4 regions of the Bacillus sp. D48C genome follow, and region 4 is predicted to be linked to each of the others. Evidence: riboswitches for the same ligand, from Rfam matches in the RefSeq annotation. Region 4 holds a riboswitch; each other region holds the start of a gene.
What was found. A riboswitch is a leader RNA that binds a small molecule or an ion and turns the genes downstream of it on or off. The one in region 4 is predicted to bind thiamine pyrophosphate.
Positions count from the first base shown of each region.

Region 1: another riboswitch for thiamine pyrophosphate. It lies ahead of thiM (hydroxyethylthiazole kinase); the one in region 4 lies ahead of tenA (thiaminase II).
Region 2: another riboswitch for thiamine pyrophosphate. It lies ahead of tenA (thiaminase II); the one in region 4 lies ahead of tenA (thiaminase II).
Region 3: another riboswitch for thiamine pyrophosphate. It lies ahead of thiC (phosphomethylpyrimidine synthase ThiC); the one in region 4 lies ahead of tenA (thiaminase II).

Region 1 is NZ_JBKFAQ010000012.1:55,850-63,417, reverse strand. Features, by position in the region: gene ACLBXA_RS23600 (anaerobic C4-dicarboxylate transporter family protein) at 1-253, shown strand, start outside; gene thiE (thiamine phosphate synthase) at 370-1,038, opposite strand; gene thiM (hydroxyethylthiazole kinase) at 1,044-1,853, opposite strand; TPP riboswitch at 1,926-2,038, opposite strand; gene topB (DNA topoisomerase III) at 2,230-4,419, shown strand; gene ACLBXA_RS23580 (YhgE/Pip domain-containing protein) at 4,458-7,319, opposite strand.
Region 2 is NZ_JBKFAQ010000004.1:408,294-415,861, forward strand. Features, by position in the region: gene thiF (thiazole biosynthesis adenylyltransferase ThiF) at 1-103, opposite strand, end outside; gene thiG (thiazole synthase) at 96-866, opposite strand; gene thiS (sulfur carrier protein ThiS) at 869-1,072, opposite strand; gene thiO (glycine oxidase ThiO) at 1,088-2,197, opposite strand; gene tenI (thiazole tautomerase TenI) at 2,190-2,810, opposite strand; gene ACLBXA_RS14025 (ABC transporter substrate-binding protein) at 2,821-3,822, opposite strand; gene ACLBXA_RS14030 (ABC transporter permease) at 3,819-4,571, opposite strand; gene ACLBXA_RS14035 (ABC transporter ATP-binding protein) at 4,571-5,320, opposite strand; gene tenA (thiaminase II) at 5,289-5,984, opposite strand; TPP riboswitch at 6,067-6,169, opposite strand; TPP riboswitch at 6,230-6,341, opposite strand; gene ACLBXA_RS14045 (SH3 domain-containing protein) at 6,611-7,568, shown strand, end outside.
Region 3 is NZ_JBKFAQ010000003.1:287,613-295,180, reverse strand. Features, by position in the region: gene thiC (phosphomethylpyrimidine synthase ThiC) at 1-1,516, opposite strand, end outside; TPP riboswitch at 1,629-1,744, opposite strand; gene lldP (L-lactate permease) at 1,816-3,477, opposite strand; gene ACLBXA_RS10290 (DUF4870 domain-containing protein) at 3,775-4,092, shown strand; gene ACLBXA_RS10285 (metal-binding protein) at 4,162-4,653, opposite strand; gene ACLBXA_RS10280 (YkvA family protein) at 4,704-5,069, opposite strand; gene ACLBXA_RS10275 (LTA synthase family protein) at 5,614-7,542, shown strand.
Region 4 is NZ_JBKFAQ010000007.1:232,779-240,346, reverse strand. Features, by position in the region: gene ACLBXA_RS18675 (heterocycloanthracin/sonorensin family bacteriocin) at 1-249, opposite strand, end outside; gene ACLBXA_RS18670 (DUF3937 domain-containing protein) at 697-960, opposite strand; gene tenA (thiaminase II) at 1,358-2,047, opposite strand; TPP riboswitch at 2,175-2,280, opposite strand; gene ACLBXA_RS18660 (D-alanine--D-alanine ligase) at 2,354-3,268, opposite strand; gene pdxR (MocR-like pyridoxine biosynthesis transcription factor PdxR) at 3,273-4,721, opposite strand; gene ACLBXA_RS18650 (homoserine dehydrogenase) at 4,811-5,836, opposite strand; gene ACLBXA_RS18645 (esterase/lipase family protein) at 5,924-7,165, opposite strand; gene ACLBXA_RS18640 (DUF3914 domain-containing protein) at 7,442-7,568, shown strand, end outside.

The DNA.
Region 1 (7,568 bases), on a different contig from region 4:
AGTACGTGCCTTAATGCCACTTGGACTATCCCTTGGTATTCCACCAGCACTACTGATTGCGATGTTCCCTGCAGTAAACGGATATTTCTTCATTCCAAACTACGGGACAATCGTTGCTGCCATTAACTTTGACCGTACTGGTACAACAGGTATCGGTAAATACGTATTAAATCATAGCTTTATGATTCCAGGCTTAATTGCAACATTTACTTCTATCGGAATTGGAATGCTTTTAATTTCTATTATGTTTTAAAGAAAAAGCACAAACCCTTATTTAAAAAGGTTTGTGCTTTTTTAATCAAATGTTTGTTTAAATTTTTTGGGCAGTCTACTTCTCGATGTAGCACTTAAAATACTACATGTCCTTTTCTACAAACTTCTCTTTACTTCTTCAGCTAATTTTCTCGTACTTTCATACGCAGATTCAGCTAAACTAATTGCTGAAATAACTGAAACACCGTCCGCACCCGCTTCTATAACTGCCGCTGTATTTTCAATTGTAATCCCACCAATACCAACGATTGGCACTGTAATTCCTTGTTCTCTAAAATAAGCTAATCCTTTCGTTCCTTGAACCGCTTTCGTATCTTTTTTCGTACTCGTTGGGAAAATAGGTCCAACACCTAAATAATCTGCTCCATTTTCGATTGCAAAGCGTGCTTCTTCAATTGTATGAGCAGATACGCCGATAATTTTATCTCCCATTTTTTCACGAACAGATGTAATCCCTTCATCATTTTGTCCTACATGAACACCATCTGCATCTAATTCAATGGCTAATTCTACATCATCATTTACAATGAAAGGAACACTATATTCCTTACAAAGCGTCTGCAATTCTTTTGCAAAGCGCACTCTATCTCCTCCGATTAAAGAACCTTCCCCCTTCTCGCGAAACTGAAAAAGTGTCACTCCACCATCTAACGCTTCTTTCAATACAGCTAAAGGATCCCTCGTGCAGTTATTACTTCCCATAATAAAATACACTTGTAATAACTTAGACATTTTCTTTGTTTCAATGCGCATCGTATGTTTCATCCCCCTTACTCTAACTCCTCAATCTTCCCATACTTCTCAATATCAGCTGAAGTTGTATTCGCTAATTGATTTAAAAATTCAATTTGGAAACTACCTGGCCCTTTTTCTACTGTTTTAACAGCTGCCAGTTCCGCAGCTACACCATAAAACGTTAATGCGGCTACTACTGCTTTTACATAATCTTTTTCTACTGCTACAAATGCTCCTATTACCGAAGTTAGTAAACACCCTGTTCCCGTAACCTTTGTTAAAATAGGATGACCATTTCGAATAAGAACAGTTCGCTCTCCATCTGTAACAACATCTTCTTTTCCAGTAATGACAGCAACTGTATTTAGTTCATCTGCTGCCTGCCTTGCAATACTTACAACATTGCCATTTCCAGTACCAGCGTCTACCCCTTTAATTTCCCATTTCTCATTAATAACGTTTGCTATTTCAGCCGCATTGCCGCGGATAATTGCTAAATCTATTTCGGCTGGAATATGTCTCGCAACTTCTGTTCGATACGAAGTTGCTCCTGCACCAACTGGATCAAATAGTACTGGCACATTGTTCACATTTGCTGATTTACCAGCAAGTAACATCGCTTCTACTTCCTCAGGACGAAGTGTTCCCATATTTAATACTAACGCTCCAGCAATGCTAGCCATTTCTGCTACTTCTTCTTTTGCATACGCCATTACAGGCGATGCCCCAAGTGCCAACAAACCGTTAGCAGTAAAATTTGTTACAACAACATTTGTAATATTATGAACGAGCGGATTAGATTCTCTCACCAAATCCACTACTTTACTAATTTCTTTCATATTCATCCTTTTCATCTCCTAACTATAATGATGGGAGATACACAAAAAGGCACTTCGCGCGTACGCAAAGTGCCTGAACATGTGCTTTTACACTCTCCCTACGCTGGCATTATCCAACAGGTTCAAATGGTCAATGACGGACTAGTAGCCATACTCTCAGTTTGTATCCACAAACTCCCATGTGTTTCTTATTCATCTACTTCAAAGTCTACTCTTATTCTAGTAAAATAACAAGTTCTTTACTTTTCTATATAAAGTGAAACTTTAATCAGTGAGGATTTTGTTCATTCCACTAAAAACAGCTCAAATATGAAGCGAAACTGAATCTCAAGAAGATGTATGCTATATTTAACTTATGGAAATTTGAAAGGATGTTTTTAATATGTCAAAAAGCGTTGTAATCGCTGAAAAGCCTTCCGTTGCACGAGATATTGCTCGTGTACTGAAGTGTGATAAAAAAGGAAACGGCTATCTTGAGGGTAGTAAATATATTGTAACTTGGGCTTTAGGTCATCTCGTTACATTAGCAGATCCAGAAAGCTATGATGTGAAATATAAACAGTGGAATTTAGAAGATTTACCGATGCTACCAGAGCGTTTGAAATTAACGGTTATTAAACAAACTGGTAAACAGTTTAATGCTGTAAAGAGTCAGCTACTTAGAAAAGATGTAAATGAAATTATTGTAGCAACAGACGCTGGACGTGAAGGGGAATTAGTCGCACGCTGGATCATCGATAAAGTTAAGCTAAACAAACCAATCAAACGTTTATGGATTTCTTCTGTAACCGATAAAGCAATTAAAGATGGTTTTGCAAATTTAAAACCAGGTAAAGCCTATGACAATTTATACGCTTCAGCAGTTGCACGTTCAGAAGCTGACTGGTATATCGGTCTTAATGCAACTCGCGCTTTAACGACTCGCTTTAATGCTCAGTTAAATTGCGGTCGTGTACAAACGCCTACTGTCGCTATGATTGCTAGTCGTGAAGATGAAATCAAGAACTTCAAAGCACAAACTTACTACGGCATCGAAGCTCAAACGATGGAGAAACTCAAACTTACTTGGCAAGATGCAAATGGCAATAGCCGTAGTTTTAATAAAGAAAAAATTGATGGTATTGTAAAAGGTTTAGATAAACAACATGCTACTGTTGTGGAAATTGATAAAAAACAGAAGAAGTCATTCTCTCCTGGTCTTTACGATTTAACTGAATTACAACGTGATGCAAATAAAAAGTTCGGTTACTCTGCGAAAGAAACATTAAACATTATGCAGAAGTTATATGAACAACATAAAGTGCTAACGTACCCTCGTACAGATTCACGCTACATTTCATCTGATATCGTTGAAACACTTCCAGAACGTTTAAAAGCATGTGGCGTTGGAGAGTACCGTCCTTTAGCACATAAAGTATTACAAAAGCCTATCAAGGCTAATAAATCATTTGTTGATGATAGTAAAGTAAGCGATCATCATGCGATTATTCCAACAGAAGGATACGTTAACTTCTCAGCATTCACAGATAAAGAACGTAAAATTTATGATTTAGTTGTAAAACGTTTCTTAGCTGTTTTATTCCCAGCATTCGAATACGAGCAACTAACATTACGTACCAAAGTTGGTAGTGAAACGTTCATTGCACGCGGAAAAACAATTTTACATGCTGGTTGGAAGGAAGTATACGAAAATCGATTTGAAGACGATGATGTAACTGATGACGTAAAAGAGCAGCTTCTACCCCACATCGAAAAGGGCGATACATTAACTGTAAAGTTAATTATGCAAACATCAGGTCAAACGAAAGCACCTGCACGCTTTAATGAAGCAACTTTACTTTCAGCAATGGAGAATCCTACAAAATATATGGATACGCAAAATAAACAACTTGCTGATACGTTAAAATCGACTGGTGGATTAGGTACTGTAGCGACACGTGCAGATATTATCGACAAACTTTTCAACTCTTTCTTAATTGAAAAACGTGGTAAAGATATTCACATTACATCAAAAGGTCGTCAATTACTTGATTTAGTACCAGAAGAGTTAAAATCCCCTACACTAACTGGTGAATGGGAACAAAAACTTGAGGCTATCGCAAAAGGTAAGCTGAAAAAAGAAGTATTCATTTCTGAAATGAAGAACTATACGAAAGAAATTGTTTCTGAAATTAAATCGAGTGATAAAAAATATAAACATGACAACATTTCAACGAAGTCTTGTCCAGACTGCGGTAAACCAATGCTAGAAGTAAACGGCAAAAAGGGAAAAATGCTCGTATGCCAAGATCGTGAATGTGGTCATCGTAAAAATGTATCTCGTACAACAAACGCTCGCTGTCCGCAATGTAAGAAGAAACTAGAATTACGTGGTGAAGGTGCAGGTCAAATCTTTGCATGTAAATGTGGCTATCGCGAGAAATTATCAACATTCCAAGAGCGACGTAAAAAAGAATCTGGAAACAAAGCTGATAAACGTGACGTTCAAAAATATATGAAACAACAGAAAAAAGAAGAAGAACCATTAAACAACCCGTTCGCAGACGCATTAAAAAAACTAAAGTTCGATTAAACAAAAAGGTTCCTACCGCTCTCGGTAGGAACCTTTTCTTAATGAATGATTTTACTTCCTTTTGCATTCTCAACAAATTTTTCACTTGATTTGTTAATTGGTGTTTTCAGTAATAACGCAGCAACAATCATAACTACTACGAAAACACTTAACACAAGTAAATCTCGTGTTACGATATCCCAAAGCATTCCGCCAACTGTTTCACGAATTGCACTAATTGCATACGTGAACGGTAAGAACGGATAAATTGCTTGGAAGAACGCTGGTGTCATTTGAATTGGGAATGTTCCGCCCGATCCTGCTACTTGCAGTACAAGTAAAATGATCGCCATCGATTTCCCAACGTTTCCGAAAATAGAAACGAGTGAGTATACGATACAAACGAAGACTCCACCAATAAATAAACTAAATAACACAAACCAGAACTTATCGACTACGTACGTACCGAGTAAGAATATATCTCCCATCGATACGATAAACGCTTGTGAAAGACCTATCGTTAAGAATGTTAATAAACGTCCGAAGTAAATTTCATGGCTCTTATAATTCGCGCCCTCTTCGTGTACTTCTACCGTTAATAATGAAACCATTAATAATGCGCCTACCCATAATGCAAGCACTGTATAGAATGGTGACATCGCTGAACCGTAGTTCGGCATCGCAAATAATTTATTTTCTTTTAAATTTACTGGATTCGCAAAGTAATCACTTTGCTTCTCAACATCGTTTTTCAATAAGCGTATGATGTCTTTTAAATCCTCTTCAGATTCAAAATCACGAATTTTATTTGCTAAATCTTTAATCTTTTTCTCAGTCTCCGGCATTTCAGCTTTAATGTCTACTAATTTCTTTCTACCGTCTACCAAGCCTTTTGATGAATCTTCTAGTAACTTTTTAACATCTGGAAGCTTTTTGTCTGCATCGTTTAAAATTTGAGTTGTATTTTTCGACATCTCTTTTGTACGAGCAATTGCTGTATTGAAGTTAGGTACAATCTCTGAATCATACGTCGATAATACATCTGTTAATTGAGCTGATCCGCCCTTCGCAGCATTGTTAATACTTTCAATTACATCTTTTGTAGGTTTCTGTCCATTGTTAAGAAGTGTAATCCCCTTATTCGTTGCATCTACACCTTTTTGCAGACTACTTTTCGCTTTATTTAATTTTGCGATTCCATTATTAAGGTTTTTATCACTATTTACATCCGCTAAAACCTTATTTGTACTTTCTAGAACTGGAATCATATCATCAATTAAACCGATTCCAGATTGGAATTGACCATTTAAGCTTTTCAAGGCTTCCTTCGAACCTTCTAAACCATTAATACCTTTGTTTTGTACATCCTCTAGTGCTTTTTGGACACTAGATTTAGTACTTTCTAGACCATTTTTCGCTTTATCATAATCAGCTTTTGCATTATCGTATATTTCATTCGCATTAGCTTTAGCTTGATCTACTGTGCTAACTGCTTTTTTATAATCTGCTACAAACGTTTCATTATAATCTTTTTCAGCTTGATCAATTAATGCATTTGCTGCATCTAATTTTTGATTTGCTACATCTGTTACATCTTTCTTTACTTCTTGTCCTGTACCGATAACATTTACAATATCTTTAATACCGTTGTTTGCATTTTCCATACCACTTTTCAGCTTAGTTAGGCGATCCACTCGCCCTTGGAAAAAGCTTTTTCCAAAATCAGTCGTCGCTGAGTTTTGAAGTTCAGTAAATACATTAATAAGATACGAAATACCTTCTGTACGAGCTTGCAATTGATTTGATACTGCATTTAAATCTTTCTTTGCTTGTTCTGGATCAAACTGACCATTTTGCAATCCATTTAAAACACTTTTCCCATAAGCTGTTCCTGCACGTGATGAGCTTAAAACATTATTTACTGTTTGATTAATATTTTGCGCTATACTTTTATATCCGTCATTATTCAACTTAGAAAGGTCCGGTCTTGCAGGGAATTCAGGTAATCCATTCATTCCAGAGAAATCAGGAATATTTAAATCCACACCTGGATTCATTAAAAAGTTAGTAAATACAGCTGCACTATCCATAACGCCTTTTGCTACTACTAAATCATTTCTTATCGTTCCTGGAGCGTTTTTTAATGTTTGATCTTGTCTTGCAAAGAACTTATCTAAATTCGCCAATGCTTCCTGCCCATCATTTATTACACTCTCTACAACAGGTAAATCTTTTTGCGCCACTTTCACAATATCTTCTGCTCGAGTCGCATCATCTAACGCCTTATCCATGAGTGTATTCATTTCTGGGAACTGCGCTTCTAACTTAAATACAAGATCTTTTACTTTTTCGATACTTGGTAAGTTTGTTTCTAAATCGATTCCAAGGTCATTGAAAATTTTAAAAATCTCACCGTTTGCTGTTTTAACAAAGTTTTTACTAATTTCTTCTGTAATACCTGATGCACCTTTTGCTGTAATCTTCGGTGCGATCGCGTTTACTTTTTCATTCACATAGTAATCCAGTTCTGGTTTTTTCGGATTTTCATCCAGAACAGTTGCGATTTTTTCAGAGAAGTCTTTTGGAATCGTAATACTTGCATAATAATCCCCACGCTCAACTCCGTAAATTGCTTGTTTTTCATCTACAAATTTCCAGCCAAGATTTTTGTTTTTCTTAAGGGAGTCTACAATCTCTTTCCCGATATTAATATCTTTCCCTCTTAAATTAGAACCTGCATCTTGGTTAGAAACTGCAATGGGAACCTCTTTTGTATTTCCATACGGATCCCAAGAAGCTTTAATGTTAAACCATGCATATAACGATGGTAAAATCATTAATCCTAAAACAATAACAATTGCAGCCCAATGTTTGGCTACATTCCGTAAATCTGTCTTATAAATACGCCAAATCTGTTTCATAGAAGTTATCACCTAATTATATATTTTTCCTTCTTTAGAAAATGATACATGCATTTTGCAATTATATCACTTTCTACATCGTGTATTAACCAAAAACGTACTATTTTTTCCCATTAACTTTCACTTACTTCATTATATAACGAAGTGAGTCAAAGTATGAATACAAAATGACCGAATCGGTTTTACATTCAATAATAACAAATATATATGAAATGTCATAAAAAATACAAGTATTTTCTCTTGGAAATA
Region 2 (7,568 bases), on a different contig from region 4:
ATGCACCTGCACCGATAATAAGCACATGCTTTTCTCTTATCTTTTGCTGTCCTTCTTCTCCAATTGGAGAAAATAGTTCTTGGCGAGAATATCGATTATTCAACTACGCTCATTCCTTCTAAAGGACTACTTGCAGTTGCACAACGCTTACGTGCAATACGACCTGCTTCAAATCCTAAACGTCCTGCCTCAATACTTAATTTCATTGCTTGTGCCATTTTAATAGGATCTTTTGCTCCTGACACAGCCGTATTTAATAACACACCATCCGCTCCTAATTCCATTGCAAATGCCGCATCAGCTGGACTACCAATACCGGCATCAACGATAACTGGTACTGTCGCTTGTTCAATAATGAAGCTCAAATTTAATGGATTTACAATACCAAGCCCTGAACCGATTGGTGATGCTCCTGGCATAATCGCATGCACGCCAAGCTCTTGTAATTTACGTGCTAATACAACATCATCAGATGTATACGGAAGTACGATAAATCCTTCTTCTAGTAACATTTCAGATGCCTTTAACGTTTCTACCGGATCAGGTAATAACGTTCTATCATCACCAATAACTTCTACCTTTATCATGTCACAAAGCCCAGAGGCTTTTGCTAATTTTGCAATACGAACAGCCTCTTCAGCGTTTTTTGCCCCTGCTGTATTTGGTAATAACGTATATTTTTTCACATCAAGTTTCTCTAATAAATTAGGTTGCTTTGCATCAAAGATATCCATACGACGTACTGCAAACGTTAAAATTTCAGCTTCAGAAACGTCAATTGCCTTTTGCTGCACGTCAAAATCAGGGAATTTACCTGTTCCTAATAAAAGTCTAGAATGAAATGAAAATGGTCCAATGTTTAACATAATCAACCGCCTCCTACGAAAGTTACAATCTCAATTTGGTCTCCATCAAAAACAGATGTATCTGTATGATCATCTTTTTGTAAAATATCTTTATTACGCTCTACTACAACAATTCTGTTATCTAGCTCTAAATGTGTAAGTAGCTCGGCTACTGTTTTTACACTCTCTGGCACTTCAATTTGATTACCATTAATTTTCAAATTCAAACTTCCATCCCCTTTCTAAACCGTTTTAGAAAGCAATGAATCTAGCAAATGATTCTCTTGCTTTCCTTCTATTAAATCAGCCATATATTGGCCAGAAACAGGACTTAATAAAATACCGTTTCGATAATGGCCCGTGCAAGCATATAAACCTTTTATTTCTTCATGCTCTCCCATATAAGGAGCTTCATGATTCGATTGTGGTCTTAATCCTGCCCACGTGCTTTCCCATTCTGCTTCTTTTAAAGCTGGCAATATTGTATAAGCACGCTCTAATATAGAAGTTATACTTTCTGGCTGCACAGTTTTATTGAACGTATGTGGCTTCATTGTTGCCCCAATTACGTAACGTCCACCGCGCTTTGGAGTAATGTAAAATCTTTCTTGAAAAATAGGTGCTTTTAAAAGTTGTTTTCTACTTCTTACCGCAACCACTTCTCCTTTAACTGGATATGTACCCCAATCGCGGTGAAAATAACTGAGTAACTTCGTGCTCCATGAACCTCCTGCAATAACGACTTTCTCACATGTGACAATACCTTCACTTGTAATAACTCCAGTCACTTTATTATTTTCAATACGGATATCAAATACTTCTGTCTGTTCATATATATCAGCACCGGAAATCGCTGCAGAATGTGCGAATGCTTTCGTAAGCTCTGGTGCAATAACATGACCGTCTTTCGGATAATATACTGCTCCTATAATAGATTCGGATAGATATGGCTCTTTTTCCCGCACATGGTCTCCCGTTAGAAAATAAGAATCTTCACCTATTTTCTGCTGCCAATCCATAATGTGAAGAATTCTTTCCTTCTCATCTTCATTTTGAGCAATACGATAAATTCCTTTTTCTTCATATCCAATATCAATACCCGTCTTTTCACGTAAAACTGCTGCAAGTTGTGGAAATATAGCTCGGCTTTCTCTAGCAAGTTCAAATAGCGGATCATACGCATCCCATTCTGCTTGAACACCAAGTAAACCAGCAGCTGCTTTCGAAGCTTCCGATGCAATTTTTTGCTTCTCTACAATCGCTACTTTATGTCCTCTTTCTGCTAGAAAATGTGCAACTGAACTACCAATTACACCACCACCAATAATCGCTACATCATACTTCTCACACATGTTTTTCCGCCCACTTTCTTATTGATTCCTTATAAGACTTCGCTTTGCTATACGGGTTACTACTACTTAAAATTCCAGACATAACAGCAATTCCACTTACTTCACTTGCCAGAATATCCTTTGTATTCTCAGGAGTAATCCCTCCAATAGCTATAATTGGTATCGATAAGCTCCTTGCAATGTCCGAAATTTCTTCAAGCCCTCTCGCTGGCACACCTTTTTTACACTCTGTTAGGAATACATGACCATAAACGAGCGAATCAGCCCCGTTCTTAAAAGCCTCTATCGCCTCTTCTAAAGAATGTACGGAATAACCGACATGCAAATAAGAAAACTTTTCTTTCACTGACCTTACATCTGTACTTCGATATCCTAGTTGAACACGCGGGATATTTAATAAAATAGCAATATCAATTCGATCATTGATAACAAGCTTTGATGCTGGAAAGCCTTTTTTCAAAAGGCTTTCCACCCCTTCATATAATTCCTTCGTACTTTTCTCACGCTCACGAATATGCAAATAATCAATCTCGCTCTCAATTTGCATCGCTACACTCACTAACTCTTCGAATGACATGTGACCATTTGAGATTACATGAAGCTCATTTTTCATATTCATTCGCCTACTTTAAAATATTTTCGAATAGCTCATCGGCCGGAACGATTTCTTTCGTCATTCCTTTATCTTTCAGCCATTTATTTTGTTTTTCCCATGATTCTTTTGAATCTGATAAAAATGGCTCATCTTTCGTTTCCATCTTCTCTAATAAAATTTTCATACTTTCTTTTTCAACTTCTGGCACAAGCGGGAAGTTTTCTTTTTCTTGATGATTTAATAAAATATTTAATGCTTCATCTGGATTTTTCTTCATGAAATCATAGCCTTTTTTCGTACCACGTAAGAAGGCTTGCAACGCTTCTTTATCTTTTTTCAACGTTTTATCACCTGTTACAAATACAAGCTCATGATAATTCGGTACACCATAATCTGCTGGATTAAAGTACGCTGGTTCATGACCTTCATGACGCATAACAGGTACTTCATGGTTAATGTATGCCCCTGTTACCGCATCCACTTTTTTCGTAATTAATGCTGGTACTAAATCAAAGCCAACATCGACTACTTTCACTGTATCTGGATTACCACCAGCTTCTTTTACCATCGTTTTTAAATACATCTCACTTAAAGGTGTTCCAGAATATCCAACTGTTTTCCCCTCTAAATCTTTTGGCGATTGAATGCCTGCTGACTTCAGTGATACAACATGATTTAATGGGGAACGTACGACAGCTCCAATTGATTTCACTGGAATTTGTTCGTTTGCTTTTGCCATAACAACATCTGGTTGATAATATAAGCCAACCGTTACTTTTCCTGCAGCTGCTAAAGTTAATGGATCAGTCGGATTAGAAGGGAATTTAATATTCACCTTTACTCCTTCTTCTTTAAAATAGCCTTTTTCAATTGCTGCATAAATAAAGCTATGTACCGCATTTGGGTACCAATCAAGCATGACCGTTATTTCTTTTTCTTTTTTACTCTTATCTGATGCTGAATTACTAGAACATCCAGCAATCATTGCAACTAATAATGTAAACACAAAGATGCGTTTTAATAATTTCATGAATGCTTCCTCCAACTAATGAATTTCTTTTCTAATATCGAAATAAGGATGACGAAGAAAATAGCTAGTAATGATAACAATACAATGGGTGCAAATACACCTGCTCCGTCTAACTGCGTCATCATTCTTTTACTGAAATATCCTAACCCAGCTTGCGCACCGAGCCATTCGCCAATTGCTGCTCCGATAACACTAAGCGGAACTGCGATTTTTAAAGCTGAGAAAAAATAAGGAAGAGCAGACGGCAATTTTAATTTAAGAAAAACATCTTTTTTCGTTGCCCCGTATGTAACTAAAAGCTCTTCCCATTCTTTTTTCGTACTGCGTAGTCCATCATACGTATTGACCGCAATCGGGAAAAACGTAATTAAAACCGTAACAACGACTTTACTCCAAATCGTATATCCAAACCATAAAACGAAGAGCGGAGCAAGCGCTGTAATAGGAATCGTTTGTGAAGCGACTAATAATGGATAAAATGCTCTCTCCATCCAATTACTCGCGTTCATTAACATCGCTAGCCCTACCCCAAGTACGATAGAAATTGCCACACCTATTAAAACGACATATAATGTTGCCGGCAAATGAACCGTAAATAATATATCTTTTAGTTTCCATATCTTCATTACAATCGCAGACGGTGACGGTAAAATGTACATTTCATCTACGATCCTTGCGCCTACTTCCCAAAAGGCAAGTAAAATACTAGAAAGTGTAAGGGCAGGTAATAGCTCCTTCAACCGGTTCATCATACGAGTACCTGCCTTTGTAACATACTAAGAAGCTCATCTTTAAGCGCTAACACTTCAGGTTTATATAAATCTTTTCTTGTTCGATTACAATCAAGCGGTACAACCCTCTCGGTTAAAGTAGTTATCGGTTGCTGCTCTACTACTAAAATTCGATTAGAAAGAAACAACGCTTCTTCCACATCATGAGTGATAAATAAAATTGTTTTTTCCCACTCTTTCCATTGTTCAAACAGCCATTCTTGCAAAGATGCCTTCGTTAAAGCGTCCAACGCGCTAAACGGTTCATCTAACAACAATACCTCCCCACCTGTTAATAAAGTCCGAATAAAAGATACGCGTTGTCTCATACCACCAGATAAATCTTTCGGATATTTTGTCTCATACCCTTGTAAGCCAAATTTATGTAGCAGTTCCTTGGCCTTTATTTGTGCTTCTTTCTTCTGTACACCTTGACACTCTAGCGGCAGAGCAGCATTCTCAATAATCGTTCGCCACGGCAGGAGCATATCTTTTTGGGGCATATACCCTACAGGATGGCTCTTCGTTTCTGTCAGCTCTATCTGCCCAGTACTTACTTCTTCTAAACCTGTAATAAGGCGAAATAGAGTACTTTTCCCGCATCCACTCGGTCCGATAATACTTACAAACTCTTTATCTTGTATAGAAGCATTTAATTCATTGATGATTGGTTTCTCATCATAATGAAAAGAAACATTATGAAACTGTAGTATGTTCTTGCTCCTCAAATCCCCACATCTCCTTACGATAGGACATATCCCAGAATAAATATTCAAATCGACTGGAATATAGGAAAATCTCCTCTAATTGATCTAGCTCTTTTTCAGACTTTCCAACTGCCATTTCATTTAATAAATCGATTAACCAAATACAAAGGTTACCGTATTCTTCAGAACTATATCCTTGAATCCACTCACCAAAGAACTCATGATCTCTTGCTCCAGAAATATCATTTAAACGCTTTCCAATTTCCCAGTAGCTCCACATACATGGAAGAAGTGCTGCTATTAATTCCGCAAGTGTGCCATTTTGAGATACAGACATCATGTAATTTGTATAAGCCAAATTTTTAGCAGATGGCTTTGCAGACTCTATCTCCTCTATAGAAATTCCCAGTCTTTTTGCATATTGTTTATGGATTGTCATTTCTCCATTTAATATGCCATCAATTTGTTCAGCAAATTTCCCCATTACTTGTGGATTTGTTGCTTTTACAACACCAATCGCATATAGCTTTGCATAATCTAACAAATATAAATAATCTTGAATAATGTAATACTGAAACTTATCTTTTTCTAACGTGCCATCCCCCATACCTACTACAAACGGATGATTATGACTCATCTCCCAAACTGGTTGTACAGTTTCTAATAATCTATCGCAAAATTTCATTTCGCTATCCCCTTCCGGTATGTGTATTTAAATAAAAAACCACTTCTAAATAAGAAGTGGTTACAGCAAATAAAATTATAATTTATTCGTTGCTCCACTTCCCTTCGCTAGTATTACCTAGATCAGGTCTGTAAGGGTTAAGGATTATTCCTCTCTCAGCACAACAAGCACCCCTAGTGGTTTCAATATGAAATTTTTAAACAAAAAAGCCCCGTTTCTATACGCAAAGAAACGGGGACTTATTATTAGTGTCCGAATTGCTTCCCTACGCTAGCATAATCTAGATCAGGTAATGAAAAGGATCAAAGGCTTACGGCCTACTCTCAGCTGGCAACACCAGCTCTCCTAGCAAACTATGAAATTATCACTGTCAGTATAACATCGTAATAAGACATCATCAACTGTTTTAATTTTCTCAATTGTCAACAAAATAACAAAACTATATAATACTTATATTCTATCTTAGAAATTATTATCCTAATTAATTGGATAATAAGGAATCATTATCCTCAAAAAATTTATTTTTATATTGATTTCATATTACATTTATGTGAATACACCCACTATATTATATCTTTATACTATAATAAAATTACAACTATACAACTAGAGGAGGTCTCTATTATATGAATATGAAAGCTACTGCTTTAACAGCAACTACTGTAGCGATTGCTTCTTTACTTCCTTCTATGGGTGAAACAAATGTACAAAAAGCAAACGCTGAACAATTATCTAATATTAAAACTGGGTATGTCAAAGTCGATCAAGTAGCATTACATACAGAAGATAGCGTAAAAAGCACATCAATTGATACAATTCGCTTTAATACAAAAGTGAACATCCTTGAAATAACTAATGGTTGGTATAAAGTATCTGTTCATAATAAAGTAGGTTATGTACAAAAAGATGCTATTTTACTAAAAAACAAACTTCGATCTAATGATCAATACATCGTCAATGCTAATGCATTGAACGTTCGCTCCGAACCTAATTTAGAATCTTCCATTTTAGATGTATTACCAAATGGCAAGTTCATTACCGTTCAAGAAGATCAAGGCGAATGGTATAAAATATCACATAATGGCCAAACAGGTTACGTACAAAAAGCATTCATCTCTAATGGTTCACAGCCCTTAGTAAAAGGAATCACCGTTCAAAATAATACAAAATATACTGTTGCAACACCTAATCTGAATGTACGTAGCAACACTAGTACAAGTAGCGCTCTACTCGGTTCATTACAAAAAGGTACACAAGTACAAGTAGTAGAAACTGCAGGAACTTGGTATAAAATTCGTTTTGGCACAGGATACGGATATGTAGCAAAACACTATGTAGTACAAAATCAACCACAAGCCAAAACAGATCAGCCTTCATCTATTCCAGCTGCTTTCAAATTCCCTGCTCAAGGAAGAATTAGCTCAACCTTTGATATACGCTGGGAACAAATGCATTATGGTATAGATATTGCAGCTCCAGGGAACGTCTCTATCCAAGCTGCTGCTGCAGGTAAAGTTGTGAAATCTTATTATTCAGCTAGCTATGGCAATGTTGTTTTCATTGCGCATCAAATCAATGGGAAAT
Region 3 (7,568 bases), on a different contig from region 4:
GATCGCGCCAACGGAATTCGAAGCGTGCTTTTGAAAGTGCATCATCACGCTGATGAGCCGTTTTATGTCCTTTCGCAAGATCAGCCGCATGCGCTGCAATTTTGTACGTAATAACACCCGTGCGTACATCATCTTTATTCGGTAAACCTAAATGTTCTTTCGGCGTTACATAACAAAGCATCGCCGTTCCAAACCAACCGATCATCGCAGCTCCAATCGCCGATGTAATATGGTCATAACCTGGTGCAATATCTGTCGTTAGTGGCCCAAGTGTGTAAAACGGCGCGCCCTGACAAATATCAAGCTCTTTCTCCATATTTTCTTTAATTAAGTGCATCGGTACGTGTCCAGGTCCTTCGATCATAACTTGCACATCATGTTTCCAAGCAATTTTGGTTAATTCACCAAGTGTTTCAAGCTCAGAAAACTGTGCTTCATCATTTGCATCTGCAATAGACCCTGGACGTAATCCATCTCCAAGAGAGAACGAAACATCGTACTGTTTCATAATTTCACAAATCTCTTCAAAATGAGTATATAGGAAGTTTTCTTTATGATGGAATAAACACCACTGCGCCATAATCGAACCACCGCGTGAAACGATACCTGTCGTACGCTTTGCCGTGATTGGAATGTAACGAAGCAATACACCAGCGTGAATCGTAAAGTAATCAACGCCTTGCTCCGCCTGCTCAATTAACGTATCACGATATACTTCCCACGTTAAATCTTCTGCAATTCCGTTTACTTTTTCCAGCGCTTGATAGATTGGTACAGTTCCAACTGGTACAGGCGCGTTACGAATAATCCACTCACGCGTCGTATGAATATTTTTACCTGTAGATAAATCCATAATCGTATCTGCACCCCAGCGAGTAGCCCACGTCATCTTCTCTACTTCTTCTGCAATAGAAGAAGATACAGCAGAGTTTCCGATATTTGCATTGACCTTCACATGGAAGTTACGCCCGATAATCATCGGTTCAGCTTCTGGATGATTAATATTCGCTGGTAAAATAGCGCGGCCTTCTGCGATTTCCTTACGAACAAACTCCGGCTCTACCCCTTCACGAATCGCAACGTATTCCATCTCAGACGTAATAATGCCATTACGCGCATAGTGCATTTGCGTAACATTTGCACCTTGCTTTGCTCTAAGCGGCTTACGATCCATTTGCGGGAAAACAGGTGCATGTTTCGAAGCCACTTTCACACCGTCATCCTCTGGTTTTACTTCACGCCCTTCGTATGCGTCTACATCACCACGCCCCATAATCCAGGAGTGGCGCGGCGTTGGAATGCCTTTTTCCAGCTCGACCTTATACGCAGGATCTGTATAAGGACCGCTCGTATCATACACACGGATTGGTGGATTTGGGACGCCATTCGTTTCGCTTTGTTCAATCTCACGCATCGGCACTTTCATACCTTCTTGTGGTCCATCCACATATACTTTCTTACTCCCTGGTAAACTCGATTTCAATTCAATTTGCTCAGCTGAAACAGATTGTTTCATAAATTTTGTTGCCCCCCTGTTCGTGACAAGGACGAGATATGGCCAGCGCATGCCAAAATAAAAAGAGCCAGGTCCATAAAAAAATAAGGACCTGGCTCATAAAGACATCATTATGTAAAGCCGTTAACTTCCCTACGCTGGTACGAGCCAGATCAGGTCCAAAGGGTTAAGAAGTTCACGCGCTTCTCTCTCAGCCTACGCATACGTTAGGCACCCCTAGTTTATCACTGATTTAATTTTCAATACTTTCCCATCATACACTATAATCTGAAAAATTCAAAGTTTATTTCTTTTGTTTTTTATGGAATCATCCACGTTAAATAATATGCCTGTACATACGTCATAATACCAACAATAATTACGAAGAATAAACTATGCTTCACTGTAAAACGGAACAAATCCGATTCTTTTCCAGCAAGACCAACTGCTGCACAAGCGATGGCAATCGACTGCGGGGAAATCATTTTACCTGTTACACCGCCTGTTGTATTTGCTGCAACGAGAAGCACTTCAGATACGCCGACTTGCTGCGCTGTAATGGCTTGTAAATTCGAGAACAGTGCATTCGCAGACGTATCAGACCCTGTTAGGAATACGCCAATCCAGCCTAAGAATGGTGAGAAGAACGGGAATAGTCCGCCTGTTCCAGCTAATGCTAACGCTAACGTAGAAGATAGGCCAGAATAGTTTGCGATAAATGCAAACCCTAGTACAAATCCGATAGATAGAATTGGCATTTTTAATTCGTTTAACGTTTCTTTAAATGTCACTACTGCATCTTTTACATTCATTTTCAAAATAAACATGGAAATGATACAAGCAATTAAAATCGCTGTTCCAGTTGCCGATAATACATCAAACTTTAGAATTGCCTCGTAAGGCGTTGGTTTATTTACAATTGGCTCTGCTTTCATTACTAGATTATGCAGACCTGGAATTTCAAACTTAAATACAAGACTTTCTAAAGCCCCTCCTGGAGCAAATAATGCCTTAAAGAAATTTTGGCTCCAAATGACTACCATAACCGTTAATACGATAAATGGGGACCATGCCTTCACTACTTTTCCAAACGTTAATTTCGGCATCGATGCTGCTGTCGTTGTTGCTGCTACCTCATTATTTGCTTGCCCGGATTGATAAATTTCTTTCGGCTGCCAAACTTTTAAGAACAGTGCTAAACTCACTAAACTTACAAGTGCTGACGTAATATCCGGAAGTTCCGGTCCTAAGAACGTCGCTGTAATGAACTGCGTAATCGCAAATGAACTACCTGCTACAAGTAACGCAGGCCACGTTTGTCTTACCCCTTTAAATCCATCCATTAAAAATACGATAAAGAATGGAACAAATAATGATAGGAACGGTAATTGATGCCCAGCCATTTGTCCAATTTTATGTGGATCAATACCTGTTACTTGTCCAGCAACTGTAATCGGAATTCCCATCGCTCCGAACGCCACTGGTGCAGTATTTGCAATTAAACAAAGACCTGCTGCGTATAAAGGATTTAACCCAAGACCAGCAAGAAGCGCTGCTGTAATCGCTACTGGCGCTCCAAACCCTGCCGCTCCTTCTAAAAATGCTCCGAATGAAAATCCAATTAAAATAACGAGTAAACGATGATCGTTCGTAATCGATAATACCGATGCACGAATCACATCGAATTGACCTGTTTTTACAGAAATTTTATATAAAAATACCGACATAATGATAATCCAAGCAATTGGCCATAACCCGTACAAAAAACCGTACCCGGTTGCTGCCATTGCCATCGTGAACGGCATTTTATAAGCGAATAATGCTACTAAAACTGTAAGTACAACTGTAATAAATCCTGCCACATACCCCTTCATGCGAAAAACCGCTAAAGCTAAGAAAAAAAAGATAATCGGAATAAGTGCTACTGCTGCTGAAATCCAAATATTACCGAACGGATCATAAACTTGTGTCCATGTGTTCATTGTCCTCTCCCCCTAAAGAATCCCCTTTTAAATAAATACAATCTTATCAATAGACTATCAGGTCATCATACCTTTAAGCCTAAAAATAAAAAACGTTTAAGAAAACGTTTTCAACAACTTCCATTTATACTGTACCATAACAATTTCCATTAAAAAAGATTTTTTTGAAAATTTTATCATTTAACAAAAAAATCTTACAAAATCGTCATGTTCTTGTAATGTTCATCGATAGAAAGCTTAACTAAATTATTGCATAATAATAGTATAACAACAGACATTATTCATGAGGTGATATATATGAACGGAAATAAAATATTAGCTGCGTTATCATACTTTAGTGTACTATTTGCCCCTATCTTATTCCCTATTATCGTTTGGATTGTAGGAGACGCTGAAACAAAGCCACACGCAAAACGTGCTCTATGGACACACATCATTCCAAGTATCGCTACATTTATCGGCTTAACCATTTTAGGAATTATGGGCATAGGATCTGACCAACCAGATGTAACACTTGGAATTGGAGCAATGATTGTCTTAGCTATTTGCGGAATCATCAGCTTATACTACTTCATCTGGAACATTGTAAAAGGAATTAAAGTACTGAAAGCTTAATTTTAAACAAACGTTTGTTTAAAAAAGGACCCTTGCAAATTGCAAGGGTCCTTTTCCCGATTAGTTACTTTATCTTCTGCGTTTCTTCTTTTTTCTCATCATTTTCTTTCGGCGCGTATTCACCTTATCCGCTATAATGTGGAGCGTACTTGCCACAACAATTCCCATTAAGAACGTTACAATTTCAACCTCATGTTTCTTCGCAATTTCTATCAAATTACCATCCAGTGCGATTACATTTAATAGGAATAAAAATGGAGAAAAGACGATTAACATGTACGCAATACGAATCACATCACCAAGTATAATCGTATGCGTAAAGAAAGATCGATGTGGCATTACTTTCTTATAAGGATACCAAAATATACGTAAGAAACCCCATTTGTTATAAGCATTACTGTACGTATCTAAATCTGGTGTTAAAAATGAAGTACCTACTAAAAAACCAATTGCAAAAGTTAATAAAAAATCAAAATTTGTTAATCCATACGAAAAGAGCAAAAACAAAACAACCGGAAGGGATATTAAGTTTATTTTCGTATGCGTTCTTCCTGATGGCATAATGCACTTCCTCGCTTACGTTCGTCCTGTCACCTTATGACAGATTTCACCTATTGACCTAATTTCTGATCGATAAATGTTGTGTCTATATCCGAACCAAACCATTCTGCCAACTTCACTCGTGCCTTATCTTTCACATCTTCATTGACGTATAACGACACCTGTATTAGTGCGGCCGTTAACGCCCCTAAATCATCCGTATAGCCAATTCCAGCAATGAAATCTGGAATCGCATCAATCGGTGCAATAAAATAAGCAAGTGCTCCAATTACAATAATTTTCACTCGTTTTGGAACATCGGGTCTTTGCAAAACGTAAAACAGTAATAAACTTGTATAAATGACCGACTGCCCTGCTTGCTTTGCAACATGTTTTACTTTCTTCCAAAACGCTTCAACTGAAAATTTTTGTTTCATGTAAAAGCCTCCCTATTTTTAAAAAGAAATAAGCTACAATATGTTATCAGTAAAAGTTCATGGAAATTACACAAAACCTATCAATGAACTTTCATTGTAACAAACAAACCAAAAAAGAACAAGTGTTCGTTAATTTTTACACGATTTCCTTCATATAATAGATTTCTAGATAACCCTTATCCATCTTCGTTTCTTATTTCTCAACAAAGAAATTTTCACTTCCACTTAACATTCTGCTCTATCTTTGTTATATTTTCTAGTTGACGGACATATAAACGAATGTTAAAGTTTTCTCTGGTAGTGACAAATCTTATACAAAAAATGTAAAATGTTATAGTGTTTCTCAGAAATGAATTTTGTTGTATAATACAGAAATGACGTTATGCTTATGAGCAACAAAAGAAACCAAAAGGGTATGCATAGTTATAGTCGTATATGGGTGAATATAGAACCTTTAATTATGGCCAAGAAAACTATGTATTTTTTATTTTAGCATTTTTCGCTCCAAAATCGACCAAGCCTGATAGAGAAAGGGTGGAAATGAATGAAAGAAACCTTGAAATCGCAATTTCAAAATGTGCGTTTCACTGTATTCGTAGCTTTAGCCTTATGGCTGAAAACTTACATTATTACACGCACAAGCTTTGATTTAAAACTTGAATCTTTCATGCAAGAATTCATTTTATTCCTTAGCCCATTAGCAGCATCATTACTGCTTGTTGGTCTTGCATTATTTGCAAAAGGGAAAAAACGTAACTATATAGCACTTGGAATTAACTTTGTCTTAACAATCGTTCTTGTTGGTAACGTAATGTTCTACGGATTCTACAATGACTTCGTTACTTTACCAGTACTCGGACAAACATCTAACTTCGGAAGTTTAGGTTCTAGTGTGAAAGAATTATTTAACTACAAAATTATTCTTGCATTCGCAGACATTATCGTATTCTTCGTTCTATTGAAGAAAATGAAAAACTTTGCACCTACAGAGCGTGTAGCACGCCCGATGCGTTCTCTATACTTCGTATCAACAGTTGCTATTTTCTTCGCAAACTTAGGACTTGCAGAAGCTGAACGCCCAGAACTATTAACACGTTCATTCGACCGCGTTATGCTTGTTAAAAACTTAGGATTATATGTACACCAAGTATACGATCTTGGCTTACAAGCGAAATCAAGTTCACAAAAAGCATTCGCTGACGGTAGTAAATTACAAGAAACAGAAAACTACGTGAAAACAACACAAAGTAAACCAGATCCAAATATGTTCGGTACTGCAAAAGGGAAAAACGTAATTGTTGTCTCTCTTGAGTCATTACAAACATTCTTAATTGGCGCAACAGTTAACGGACAAGAAGTTACACCGTTCTTAAACCAATTTACGAAAGAAAGTTATTACTTTGATAACTTCTTCCATCAAACTGGGCAAGGTAAAACATCTGATGCTGAATTCCTAGTAGATACTTCTTTATATCCACTAGACCGCGGTGCTGTATTCTTCACACACGGTAACAATGAATATACAGCAACTCCAGAAATTTTACGTCAGCAAGGGTATCACACGTCGGTATTCCACGCAAACAACGCAACATTCTGGAACCGTAACATTATGTATCCAGCACTTGGTTATGATCGTTACTACAACGAGCTTGATTACAAGATTACGCCGGAAACAAAATTAAACTGGGGATTAAAAGATATCGAATACTTCGATCAATCTATTGATATGTTGAAAGAAGTGAAGCAACCATTCTATACTCGCTTCCTTACTTTAACGAATCATTACCCATTCACTTACGATGACAGTACAAAATTAATCGACGAATATAATTCTGGTGATGGAGTATTTGACCGTTACATGGTAACTGCTCGTTACTTAGACGAAGCAATGAAACACTTTATTGAGCGTCTAAAAGCAGAAGGTATTTACGACAACTCAGTAATCGTATTCTACGGTGATCACTACGGTATTTCTGAAAACCATAACCGTGCAATGGCACAGTTCTTAGGAAAAGAAGAAATCACTGCATTTGACCATATGAACTTACAAAAAACACCGATGTTTATTCACGTTCCAGGTCAAAAAGAAGGTAAAACAATTTCGAAACCAACTGGTGAAATTGATATTAAACCAACTATTCTAAACTTACTTGGTGTAGATTCTACAAATGACGTTCGATTCGGTCATGATGTATTCTCACCTGATAATAAAGGATTTGTTGTTCTTCGTGACGGTAGCTTCATTACAGATAAATACATGTACACAAACAGTACATTCTACGACCGTGCTACTGGCGAAGTTGTACAATTACCGAAAGAAGAATCTCAACCACTAATTGATCGTGCCCAAAATGAATTGCACATGTCTGATAAAATCATTGAAGGTGACTTACTTCGCTTCTCTGAAAGTAATAAGATCAAAACTGGTGAAGTAAAAACAGCTATTAAAGAAGAAAAGAAGAGCGCTGAGTAATCTCAGCCTCTTTTTTTATTTTCTTC
Region 4 (7,568 bases):
ATTAAAACAGTTAGAGCAACCGCCACAACCTCCGCAACCAAAACAACCGAAGCAACCAATACAACGGAATCCGCCACAACGACCTCCGCCACAACCCCCACAGCGACCACAACCCCCACAGCGACGAGCAGCATCTTCAATATAGTAATATGGATATTGATTTTGCTGGTCCCAATAGACAATATTTCCAGATCGGTAATCATTAAGGCTTAACGCTTGTATTTCTTGTTGAAACTGATTCATTTTCATAACCTCCGTTTATAAAATACAACCTCATTGATGCTTCCCTATATTTCTGTTCGTTACATCTAAGTAGAAATAGCGCTATAAACTAAGTTCAATACGTACACCAACAAAGTATGACTTATCACTAGATGATGCACCTTGTTCATATACCTATTTTTACTATGGGCTCATTTTTATAAATAGAAATTATAAAATATAAATTCTAGCGTCATATCTTCATACTTACTAAGCTCAATTAATTTCTCAATAATCACGCGGACAAATCCTATATATTTCCATATATCACTTAGATTTTCTTGTACTGTAAATGCCTTTGCTATAACACCTCTAAGTAACCGGTTTCTATGACGGTTAAGAAATTCCTATAAAGAAAAAAGCCCTAATTAGGGCTTTTTATTCTATTTCTCCAGCAAAGCTCTCTATGAAATTTCTAATTGAAAAAAGACACACTTAGATTGATGCGTCTTTTTGTGATGCCTCTTTTGTGAAATCATATAATGCAATTGCGCCTAAAAGAACAAGTATACCTTGAGGAACATCTAGTAAAATAGTTTTCCAAATTTCTGGAATTACCCATTTAATATCTGCTGCTGTTTCAAGATATGTTTGGAAATAGCTGATTGTAAAATTAATTATCCCTAAAAATACAAACAACGATAAACCAAATCGAATTAATTTCTTATTTGTAAACATATAACACCTCTCAAAATTCATTGGATATTCCTGCTTTTGCTTCTTTATATTTATATATCTCTATATTTTATTTTAACACACAAAGAACTCAAAAAAATACAATATGCAAATTTGCATATTGTATGAACAGCACTTCATGTTAACTTAGAAATTCCTGCAAAGAAAACACAACTCCGTTACAGCTAACAGCTCGGGTTTCTTTTCTTATTTAACTTCATACCACCAACATTTACGTTCTTTAATTGTAAAATAAATGTGACAGAAGTTTATCCAGTTAATGCGTAGACAATTAAATGAGCTAAATTATCGATATTCTATTTCACCATATCCGTAGCACTAATGACTTTACGCAAATTTGACAAGAAAAAATATAGAGATAGGTATGATCCATACCTATCTCTAACATTACTTCTATTCTTTATCCAATTACGTCTTTTACGTCTGTATCCACTGGCCACTTTTCTAATGTATAAGCCATTTCCCAAAATGAATATTCATATTGACTGCTAATAATAAAATGCTGTTTCATACGCTTGCGGTCTGCCTCTGTTACTTTTTCAGCAATAGTATCTAACCGTGTAATTTGTTCTTCAACTAGCGTACGGAACCAATCAGATCCATAAGCAGAAATCCATTCGTTATAAATTGGCTCTTCCGGCTGACATTCTTTTAAACGTTCCCCAATTTCGTAATACAACCAATAGCAAGGTAAAATTGCTGCAATGATATCTCCTAAATGCCCTTCATACGCAGCACGATACATATGTGAAGTATACGCATATGCAGTTGGCGCAGGAATAAAATTATCTTTTTCTTCTTTTGTTATCCCTAGCTTTTTAGCAAAATTCTCATGTAAAGATAACTCGGCCTCATATGTATTTTGAGCATGATGTGCCATACGAGCTGTCGTCTCTAATTCAAGAGCTTTTGCAGCTCCTAAAGTTTGTACTCTAGCAAAATGACTCAAATAATATGAATCTTGAAGCACATAATAGCGAAAACTAGCTAAATCTAACGTTCCTTCACCAAGTTTTTTTACAAAAGGATGGTTAAAACTCGCTTCCCAAATTGAATCTACTTCTTTACGTAATGATTGTGAAAAAGTCATTTAAATCCCTCCAATAATGTATAAAATATAAGTATTTATCCACAATTATTAAAGCTGTAAAATAAAAAAACTTTCTTTACAGGCGTAAAGAAAGTGAAATTGACAGTATTTATTTACTCATTAAATAGCAACGTCTTTCCCACTTCCCTACGCTGGCATTAACCAGATCAGGTACTAAGAGTCTCAAAATCACATTTGATCTCAGCCTATAAAAGGCCCCCCTAGTGGATAAATATTTTGTTTTTATAATGTATTCATCATAGCATACTTCGTGAAACTGTCAAAAGAATTAGTTATATAATCCCCTTAAAACCCTTCTTCTTTTCTAACTTTTAATGATGTTTCAATAATCATATCTAATAGTTTGCTATAACTAATTCCCGCTGCTTCTGCACTTTTTGGCAATAAACTTGATTGTGTCATCCCTGGTAATGTATTAATTTCCATTACATATGGAATTCCATCCTTCACCATCATATCAACTCTTGCATAAACACTACATTTTAATGCTTTATAACAAGCCAGTGACGCTTTATTTACACGTTCATTAATTTCCGCTGGAAGTTCGATAACTTCCTCAACTGTACTAGTATCATCATATTTTGCATTGTAGTCAAAGAACTCGGCTGCATGTCGAATTGAAACTATAGGTAACTGTTTTCCATCCAGAATGGAACATGTAATTTCATCACCTTTTATATACTTCTCAATTACTACTTCAGAATCCCATTCAAATACAGTTTCTAGCATTGAGATCAATTCATTTTTATTGTAAACGATTTTCACCCCGACACTCGATCCGCCAGAGTTTGGTTTTACCACTAATGGAAATCCTAACTTATCTAACTCATCAAGCTTTAGATCCTCCATTTTTGTAAGTTCAATCCAATCTGGTGTTTCTACACCTTCATAACGTAAAATCTTTTTCGAAATATTCTTATCCATACATATACTACTAGATAACATATTACTTCCGCTATAAGGAATCCCTAAACTCTCCAGTGTTCCTTGAACTGTCCCATCTTCTCCATATTTCCCGTGTAATGCGAGCAACGCAAAGTCAATGTCTTTCGCTTTTTCAATTAAATCCATTTTTTCATTTAATGTAATTGGGACTATTTCATACTTATTTTTATCTAAATGAGCAATCATTTCATTCCCTGTCATAATTGAAACTTGTTTTTCAGACGATACCCCGCCCATAATAACACCGATTTTCATTTTCTCAACTCCAAATTTCATTTTTTAATGTATCACCAATTATTTTAATTCCCCGAACTATTTCTTCTTCTTTCAAGCGCGAAAACCCTAATCGGAAAGTGTTCGCCCCTTCTCCATCAGAGTAAAAAACATCTCCAGGTGAAAACGTAACGCCTTTCTCATAACACTTTTGTAAAAGTGTGCGGGCATTCATATGCTCTTCTAGCTCTATAAATAAATGAAGTCCACCATCTCCAGTCATTCTTTTGAAAGGAATGAACTGATTACACGCGCCGACAGCTAACTCATATTTTTTCTTATAAACCGATCTTGCCTTTTTTAAATATTTCTCAAAATACCCCTCATGTAAATATTGAAATAGAACCGCTTGATCTAACGTAGATGTGTGGATTGTTCTTGCTCTTTTTACGCTTTCTAAATAATGAATCAGCTCTTTATCTGCAATAATCCAACCTACACGTAAACCAGGGAAAAGTACCTTTGAAAAGCTACTAATATAAATCACATTATTGCCAGCTCCAGCAAAAGTTAATAAGGGAGCTAAATGTGAACCTGAATAACGTAATTCTTCATTAAATCCGTCCTCTATAATAGGAACCTTATATTTCGAGAATAACCTCATCAATTCCGTTCTTTTCTCTGAACTCGTAACAATACCGGTTGGATTATGATAAGAAGGAATTAAATAAGCAAAATCAAAATCTTTTTCACGTAAGCTTTTTTCAACTTCATTCGTATCAATACCATCCTCATTCATATCAATCCCATGAACTTCAAGTCCATGTAAACGGAACAGCTTTAGTGCAGCGTGGTGAGTTGGATTCTCACAAATGACACGACCGGATTTTTTTGATAAAGAAGAAAGTACAATATCCAATCCTTCTGTAAATCCATTTGTAATTAGAATATCTTTATTCGAAATGTCTACACCTTTCATTTCCATGTAATGAAGTAAATAATTCATTAACGGTTTATATCCCTTTGCATATCCGTAGTTCAATACGATGTCCCCTTCAATGGACATACGAGTAAGAAAAGCTCTTTTGAAGTTTTCAACATCAAATAGCTTCTCATCCGGGGCTATACTATTAAAAACAATCATTCCCTTTTCCCAACGAACACCATGTTTCATTAAATCTAATTCATCCGCTAATGCGGTCACTGTATTAAGTTTATTTTTCCAATCTATTTCAACAGACGAAGTGTTAGATATATCTACCTTCGCAACAAAGTTCCCTTTTCCTTTAACTGCATAAATGAGTCCTTCTTGCTCTAAATCTGCATAAGCAGCAAGTACAGTGTTTCTACTCACACTTAGTAATTCACTTAGTTCCCTTGTTGATGGGATTTTTTGATTCCCGAGCAAGTGCCCTTTCATAATCATCTTCTTCAAATAATCTTTCAATTGAATATAAACGGGACGATCTTTAACAACTTTAAAATCCTTAAACAATTCCTTACCCCCTGCAATCATTTTTGCATATTTATTTCATTCACAAAAGGTCCACGACATATGTATTTTTTATAAAGGGCGGTACGGTCTTACAAGTCTTTTCGATATAAGTTAATTACATCTTTTAAAGCTGCAGCTGCAGCGCCTCGTGGATTAGAAGCCCCACCAATTGTAGTAACTTGTCCCATCGTATCTGTAAAGAACGTAATTCCTTTTTCGGTCCCATTTACTTTTGCTAACGGATGATCTTTTTCTATTTCGCACGGTTCAACATTTAAATTCACATTGCCACCCTCATCCTTATATATTGATGCTATTAATTTAATAATTTTATGTTGTTCCTTAGCATTTTGTATTTGTTGTTTTGTAACGTGCTCGATTCCTTTTATATGTATATCAGTAAGTGTTTTCTCTGTTTCCATTAAGCTGTTTGTCAAAAGTAACAATTTACACGCACTATCTGAACCACTTATATCTAATATAGGGTTTGTCTCAGCAATTCCTTTATTTTGCGCTTCTTTCAGTGCTTCTTCAAATGTCATATCTTCCTCATACATTTTCGTAAGAATATAATTAGTTGTTCCATTTAATATTCCTTCTATTTTTTCAATACTGCAACCGGCTAAACTAAATTGTCCGATATCTAGCGTCGGTAGTGCAGCGGCTGTTGCACCGCTATATCGAATTCGTACATTTACGCCTCTTGCTGCTTCATTTATTTCTCTCCAGTTTGTAACGAGTGCACCTTTTGAAATTGCTACTATATCCATCTGTTTCTCAATCGCTTGTTTCATATATTGTTTCCCTGGATTTCCATCTTTAAGATTTGTAACTGTTGATTCTACCAATACAGTACCACTTATGCTAGTTGTTGCACGTTCCTTCGGATGATACTCTAAATATTTTTCAATTGCAGCGGTACCGCCACCATACATCAATAAATGATGAAGAGATAAGCCGTCTTCATTATGTATTGCAATATTTCTTCCTAATACGCCACTTACAACTAATTGAATCCCATATGTTTCATATATATATGAATACTTTTCATTTAATAATTTTATAAACTCTCTGCCTACTGTTCCGTATCCTGATAATACAACTTGAATCTTCATAATATCCCCCCATATTTTTCTACCAAACCCCTCTTTCAATATAATATAAAGCGCTCTCGAATTCCATCGAGAGCGCTTTATTATTACTTATTTCGGTAAACGTGATAGCTTTTCAGCAATTGTTCTATAAAACTCTTGAATGCTAGAAAAACCTAACGAGTCTGAAACACTTAATCCTACCATGTCGAGATGATCCCAATTCGCTTTCGTTTCGATATGATTCCATTTTCCAACCTGTAATGACTCATGATTATTTACAGCAACATTAGAAATTGGTGCAATCATAGAATTGGTATTTACTACACCATCATTTTGCCACCAAGAAGTATCAACTAACGGACGGTTTTCTTCATATCTCGCATAAGAACCTAAGAAAAATGCATTCCCCATCAACACTTTATTCATCGTTATATGAGGCAAATGTAAACCTGTAATAGGTGCTGCTTGTGATGCATGTCCACTATAAGATAAGTAATAAACATCCGGTTGCGTCTTTACCCAATTATTTAACTCCTTTGCACCATCTGTACTTAAATCCCATTGACTTATATCTTTTGTATTTTTCCAAAGTGAACTATTTAGAATACGATTACTATATTGGAAAAAGGACTCTCCAGCAATCTTCTTTATACCCCATTGATCCAATTTAAAATCATATAAAGATAAATTATTGTTTCCTCCAAAGCTCGCAGCTGTAATGAGTAAATCTTTAACGAACGGCAGCAGAAGACTACCATCCGCAAGTGTTGTACCGTTGTGAGGGGTTGCTAATGTTGTAACACTATGAACATATGATTTTCCGCCTTCAAATAGTGGTGATATTTTGGTGTCTGGGTGATTTTTCGCATAATTCTTTTCTTCAAAACTACCTTCTTTTAATAGCTGTACTAATGTTCTAATCGTTTGTCCACCCATGCTATGCCCAACTAAATGAACTTTATTTGTTTCACTCCAATTCGGCGTAAAACCACTATAAGTTCTGCCAAAACGATTATGTCCATGTTTCTCAGCATGCGAGGCACCATAGTCTACTGTGCCACCGCTAATTTGCGCATACAATTCACATGCACGATCCCAGTTACTAGAAACAGGTCCAACAGCTGCGGTATGTACCGTATAACCATTTCGTTTCAAATCTTCCTGTATATCATGAACACCACCCCAATACTTTACGCCAAGCATTTCTTCTCTACCCCATCCAGCAAATCCATTCACCAATATGATAGGATAATTATTTGGTTGCCTCTCTTCAGCATATGATATTTTCGCTACAAATGAACATAAGGTCACTAATGCGAAAAAACATATTTTTAAAAATAACTTCCCCATACTTTCTCCCCCTAATAAAACGTTTACATTTTTCTTCTAAAAATTAACACAATGTTTTAACAACTTAAACATAATGTAAAGTATTTTATATACGTTGTATATATAGAAAACATATACAATTGTTGATAAATATTAATTCAAGTGAACATTTACTTTTTACAATACAACTTGTAAATCTGTTTATTTGAATTTATAATTAGATATAGTTTCCTCATGTTAAAAAAATTTAAAAACCATAAGAAAACTAATCTCATTGCTTGAAAAGGAGGAAAAAGCATGCAAATCGGATCAAATATTCATACATTATCTCAACCTACTAAAATAACTCCATCTACTCTTGAGCATAATACTATCTCTTCTACTAAACTGGAAAGTAAGAAAGTAAATGATCCTATCAAGTTTG